Regions from separate parts of the Vagococcus penaei genome, predicted to be linked through region 2. Evidence: predicted binding sites of a transcription regulator. Region 2 holds the regulator's gene; the other holds the start of a gene.
What was found. The regulator CtsR, encoded in region 2, represses protease genes until heat stress. The targets are predictions, from matches to a motif close to TTGGTCAAAAAAGGTCAAANA.
Positions count from the first base shown of each region.

Region 1: the regulator CtsR is predicted to act here: its motif matches at 1,526-1,546, upstream of clpP (ATP-dependent Clp endopeptidase proteolytic subunit ClpP).

Region 1 is NZ_CP019609.1:671,698-675,135, forward strand. It holds gene rpoN (RNA polymerase factor sigma-54) at 1-1,238, opposite strand, end outside; tRNA gene BW732_RS03215 (tRNA-Arg) at 1,303-1,374, shown strand; gene clpP (ATP-dependent Clp endopeptidase proteolytic subunit ClpP) at 1,633-2,229, shown strand; gene BW732_RS03225 (thioredoxin domain-containing protein) at 2,252-2,776, shown strand; gene BW732_RS03230 (dihydrolipoamide acetyltransferase family protein) at 2,880-3,438, opposite strand, start outside.
Region 2 is NZ_CP019609.1:1,441,069-1,444,506, forward strand. It holds gene argS (arginine--tRNA ligase) at 1-1,254, shown strand, start outside; gene BW732_RS06900 (CtsR family transcriptional regulator) at 1,576-1,953, shown strand; gene BW732_RS06905 (ATP-dependent Clp protease ATP-binding subunit) at 2,049-3,438, shown strand, end outside.

The DNA.
Region 1 (3,438 bases), 770 kb from region 2:
TGGCCTTTTAACAATTCCACAATTTTCTGATCAGACAGTGGCTTACTTTTATCTTCTTGTTCGACCACTTCTTTCACTTTACGCTTTATCATCTCAGTCGACATTGCAGAATCACCCGATGTCGATGGCAACGATACACCAAAGAATGTTTTCAATTCATAGACGCCAAATTCAGTTTGAAGATATTTACCATTAACACAGCGACTGACAGTTGATTCATGAATATCCAACTCCGTCGCAACATCTTTCATTAACATCGGTACTAATGGATGTGTTGTATCTAAAAAGAACTGATGCTGCTTTTTAACAATTACTTCACCAATTCTCAAAATAGTATCACCACGATAGTCAACACCACTTTGAATCCACTCAAATTCTTTTTTTCGATCAGCTAAATAATTTTTAACCTCTGGATCTCCCGTCGCAGACATTCGTTTAAAGTAATTCTCTTGAAACGTGACCTTTGGCATGCCTTGCTTAGTCGATTGAATACTCAGTCCACTTTCTGTTTGTCGAACCATTAAATCGGGGATAATATAAGCATCAGATATTGAGCCAAAGCGTGCCCCTGGAAATGGAGATAAACGTTGAACATAATCAAAAACCTCTTGTATATCAATTAACGTAGTATCCAAAGCTTTTTCAATCACCGGCCACTTACGATCGGCTAGTTCTTCAAAAAATTCTTCTAAAATAATATAAGTCAGAACTGGCGCTTGGTCATCGCGTTCAGTTTGTAACATCAAACACTCTTGAAGGTTTCTTGCACCAATACCAGCAGGATCAAGAACTTGTAATAAACGTAGAGCATCAAGTAACTCGATATAACTCGCTTGTGTTTGCTCCATTGCTTGTTCTAATGTAATCGTTAAATAGCCATTAACATCTAAAAATTCAACAAGATATAATGTTAATTGTCGCAAATAAGTATCCCGATAATTCAAATGGATTTGCTCAATGACATATTCAAATAATGATTCTTCTGTACTAGGTAACTGGCTTAACCAATCTTGTGTACTGTCCCCACTACTAGATACACGACTATAAGCAGAACTATCATCGTCATCAATCTGTGTGCTTACTTCGAGCAAAGGATTTTCTAATGATTTATTTTCTAAAAAGGATAATAATTCTGGCGTGCTAAATTGAAGCATTTTGATTGATTGTTGTAATTGTTGCGTCATCGCTAATTTTTGAGTTTGTTTTTGTTGTTGCGACAAATGTTGTTCAAAACGCATACTTATCATTTCCTTTCATTTACTCTTGCTATTTTTTTTTATTTTGGTAGAATAATAGAGTATTGCGTCCTTAGTGTAGTGGATATCACACAAGATTCCGGTTCTTGAGACAGGGGTTCGATTCCCTTAGGACGCGTTTTCATTGATGATTGTAACATATCTATAGTAACTAAAAAAGTTATCCATTAAATTTATTAATTTAAATCAAAAAACTCTTTCGACTAACTAAGTCAAAGAGTTTTTTTCATTTTGTAGCTTTGTAGAAACATTTTATTTAACAAACAAAACTATTGACCTTTATTGACCAATTAAGTAAACTTGATGGTAGGTACTTAAACTTTTTTATGTTAGAATATAGTGTATTGGTAGTAAACCATATTAGGAGGAATGTTAAATGAACCTTATCCCAACAGTTATCGAGCAATCGTCTAGAGGCGAACGTGCTTATGATATCTATTCAAGATTATTGAAAGACCGAATTATCATGCTTAGCGGACCTATTGATGATAATGTGGCAAACTCTGTGATTGCACAACTTTTATTTTTAGAAGCACAAGATCCAGAAAAAGACATCTATTTATACATTAATTCACCAGGTGGTAGTGTCTCGGCTGGTTTAGCAATTTATGATACGATGAATTTTATCAAATCGGATGTCCAAACAATCGTTCTTGGAATGGCTGCATCAATGGGTAGCTTCTTATTATCTTCTGGTGCTAAAGGGAAACGTTTTGCTTTGCCAAATGCTGAAGTGATGATTCACCAACCACTTGGTGGCGCTCAAGGTCAAGCAACTGAAATTGAAATTGCGGCACGCCATATTTTAAAAACAAGAGAACGTTTAAACAACATTCTTGCTAAAAATACTGGCCAACCAATTGAAATTATTGAAAAAGATACTGACCGTGATAACTTCATGACAGCAGAAGATGCAAAAGAGTACGGTTTAATTGACGGTATCATGGAAAATAGTTCAAGCTTAAGTAAATAAATCATTTAAGGAGTGTGGATATATGAGTATGACTGAAGTAGACACTAAAAAAATTGATAATTCACTAGGATTAGTATTTGGAGATGAAAATGCTCCGATTACAATCGTTGAATACATTAACTTACGTTGCCCGTTCTGTAAACAATGGTGGGATGAACGTAGTCAATTAATTGATCAATATGTGGCAAACGGTAAAGTCAAACAAGTGATTAAATTATTTGATAAAGACAAGGAATCACTACAATCTGGTAACGTAATGCATCATCATGTACCAAATGACAACACAGCCAAAGCTGCTATCACTAAAATTTATGCAACCCAAAGCGAATGGGGTAGTTTAGATTCATTAGACGAAGTAGCAAATTATGCTGTTGATAAACTTGGCTTTACTCATAATCCCGCAACTGAAGAATTGTCTAAGAAAATTGCACTTGAAGCAAAAGAAAATGGTGTATTCTTTATTCCAACAATGATTGTTGGTGATCAAGTATTTGATCAAAAAATTAGTGAGGCTGAATTAACTGCCTTATTAGAAGGTAGTAACTAAGAAAATATATCTAATTAAACAGCGACTAATCAAATTTAGTCGCTGTTTTTTATAATCAACTAAAAACACATCATGACTGGGATATTAGTCATGATGTGTTTTTTTATACGATTAGAGCATATGGATTTTCTAAATAATAGACCACTCGCTGTAAAAATTCAGCAGCAGGAGAACCATCAATCACTTGGTGATCAAATGTCAAACTTAATGGTAATTCTTGGTGAATAACTAACTGCTGTTCTTCATCTATATCAAGACGTCGACTAGTTGCGCCTATGCCTAAAATACCTACTTCTGGCGTATTTAAGATAGGCGTAAAGTATTCAATGCCTAAACTACCTAAATTAGTAATTGTAAATGTAGAACCTGTGTACTTATCTCCAGCTAATGTACCATCAATTGCTTGTGATGTTACCTCGCTAAAATCTGACCCAATTTGTGTCAATGATTTTTGATGAACATTTTGAATCACAGGTACCACTAATCCATCATCTACGGCAACTGCTACTCCAACACTAACACCTTCAACTAAAGTATGCTGCTGACCATCATACCACGCGTTCATTTCAGGATAATCTTGTAGCGCCAAACTGACAGCTTTAATTAATAATGTATTAATACTTAACGCCTGACGGTTTAGACTATCTCCAGCTTTTACTTTT
Region 2 (3,438 bases):
AAAATTGGTTATTCACCCATTAAAATCAATTATATTGGTGACTGGGGAACTCAATTTGGTAAACTAATTGTTGGCTATAAAAAATGGGGTAGTGAAGAAGCCGTTAAAGCTAATCCAATTCAAGAGTTACTAAAATTATACGTACAATTCCATGAAGAAGCAGAAGAAGATCCCGAATTAGAAGTACAAGGTCGTGAATGGTTTAAAAAATTAGAAGACGGCGATGAAGAAGCAGTTGCATTATGGGAATGGTTTAGATCAGAATCATTAAGCGAATTCCAACGTATCTACGATATGCTGGGTATTACGTTTGATTCATATAATGGTGAATCATTCTACAACGATAAAATGGATCGCGTAATTGATTTATTAGAAGAGAAAAATTTATTGAAACCAGACAAAGGTGCAGACATTGTTGATTTAGAAAAATATGACTTAAACCCGGCTTTAATTCGTAAGTCAGATGGAGCAACACTTTACTTAACTCGTGATTTAGCATCAGCTTTGTATCGAATTGAAAACTATGATTTTGTTCAAGCTTTATACGTGGTTGGTAATGAACAATCGATTCATTTCAAACAATTAAAAGCTGTTTTAACAGAAATGGGCTATGATTGGGCAAAAAATATTCACCATATTCCTTTTGGCTTAATTACGCAAGGTGGGAAAAAATTATCAACGCGTAAGGGGAAAGTTGTTTTACTTGAAGAAGTTCTGAATGAAGCCGTGGATTCAATTAGACAACAAATTGAAGAGAAAAATCCTGATTTAGAAAATAAAGATGAAGTCGCACACCAAGTCGGAATTGGTTCTGTTATTTTCCATGATTTAAAAAATGATCGTATGAATTCATTTGATTTTAATTTGGAAGATGTAATTCAATTTGAAGGTGAAACTGGCCCTTACGTTCAGTATACTCGTTCACGTTGTGAGAGTATTTTAAGAAAATCTGATTGGCACAATGATGGTAAGAAAGAAGTGTTAACTTTAAATGATCCTGATTCATGGGAAGTTGTAAAAAGTTTAAATAATTTCCCAAGTAAGGTTGAAGAAGCTGCAGTAAAATATGAGCCATCAGTCATCGCAAAATATGTTATTGATTTATCGCAAAAATTCAATAAATATTATTCAAAACATAAAATCCTAGTTGATGATGATCAAAAAGAGGCACGTTTAGCATTAGTCTATTCAGTATCTGTAGTTATTAAAGAAAGTTTAAGACTATTAGGTATCCAATCACCAGATATGATGTAATAGAATTTTATTGTATTTTGAACTGATAGTTTTTACTAATTGAATAGTTTGATTTATGACGGGAGCTTTAGTTAGCTCTCGTCATATTTTTTCGTAAATTTTAGCTTAATTGCGTATATTATTAAAAGTGATTAAATTATTAAGACTAGGGAAAGTTCTAATCTTTTTATTTGAATAAAGCTTTTAAACGTTTTACACTAGTACCTAATCGCTAGTTATAAGACCTTGCGCATAATTCATTTAATTGATCGAAATACTATCAACTTGTTGACTAATTCTGATATAATTAAGGTCAGATATAGTCAATAAGGTGGTGCAATAATGAATAATCGAAATATGTCTGATATGATTGAGTCGTATTTAAAAAAGATATTAGAAGCATCGGATCAGATTGAGATTCGACGCTCTGAAATTGCCGAGCGCTTTGAGTGTGTACCTTCGCAAATTAATTATGTCATTAATACTCGTTTCACTATTCCTAAAGGATATAAAGTAGAAAGTAAGCGTGGTGGTGGTGGCTATATTCGGATTTTTAAAATCGAATTGTTAGCGAACAGTGATGATTTAACAGATTTTACAACTTTAGTTGGTTCAGAGCTAACTGAAAGTGATGCAAGGGCGCTATTAGATCAGTTGGCGATTCATGAATGGATTAGTCCACGAGAAAAACAAATTTTTTTCTGTATTATTAAATTCTAAAGGATTATTAGCATTAGATAATAGTAGCTTTTTAAGGGCTCAAATGATGCTTGAATTATTGGAACATTTAAGATATGAAGATAGGAGTGAACCGGATGAGAGATGAATTATTTACGCAACGTGTGAGAGACGTTTTATCATATGCACAGGAATGTGCCCGTTTGACTAAACAAGATATGGTTGGAACCGAACATATCTTATATGGTTTAGCGAAAGAAAAAAAAGGTATTGCTAGTAAAGTTTTAAGTTTATTTGATTTAGATGATGAACGAATTTTGGATATGATTTTTGAAGACATTCCATATAGCTCTGATGAGCAACCTGAAATTCCGGAAAATCAGTTAGTTCCTTATTCGCCACGTGCTAGACAAATTTTAAAATTTGCTGAAGATGAATCCAAAAAATTAGATGCTACAGGCATAGGAACGGAACATATTTTATTAGCTATGTTGAATAATGAAATTATTTCGGCAACACAATTATTAGTTACAGAAGGCTTATTTATTCCAAGTGTTAAAAGTGAGTTGCTAAGACGGATCGGCATGACTAATGATGGCTCGTCTATGGCTAAAAAACGCCCTAAAAAAGAGGCTAATAGTGATGAGCAAACACCAATGCTTAATTCTCTAGCACGTGATATGACAGAGATGGCTCGGAGACAAAAATTGGATCCCGTAGTCGGTCGTGAAATTGAAGTCGAACGGTTATTACAAGTCTTATCACGTCGAACTAAAAACAATCCTGTCTTAGTTGGTGAACCTGGTGTCGGTAAAACGGCAATTGTTGAAGGTCTCGCTCAAAAAATTGTCTCAGGTGAAGTACCACAAGACATGTTAAACAAACGTTTAATGATGTTAGATATGGGCACAGTTATCGCTGGTACTAAATACCGTGGTGAATTTGAAGGTCGTATGAAAAAAATGATTGATGAAATTCGTACTGAAGGTAATATTATTTTATTCATTGATGAATTACATACGATGATTGGTGCTGGTGGTGCTGAAGGAGCAATTGATGCATCTAATATTATGAAACCTGCCTTGGCGCGTGGTGAATTACAAACAATTGGAGCAACAACGCTCAATGAATACCAAAAATATATTGAAAAAGATGCTGCTTTAGAACGACGGTTTGCTAAAATATTAGTTGAAGAACCCACAACTGAAGAAACAGCAACCATGTTACAGGGGTTACGTCAGCGCTATGAACGATTCCATAATGTTGAAATTACAGATGAGGCAATTGGAGCAGCTGTTCAACTATCTCATCGTTATATCACTGAACGACAATTACCTGACAAGGCAATTGACTTGATCGATGAGGCGGCAGCCCGTGCAAAATTACGTATGGCTAATCAAGGGACACCATTTTCTGAGCAAGAAAAAGTTGTTCAACAATTACTGATAGAAAAAGAAGAAGCAATTAAACAACTAGATTTTGAAAAGGCACAAAAGATACGTCGTCAAGAAAAAACAGCAATCGATA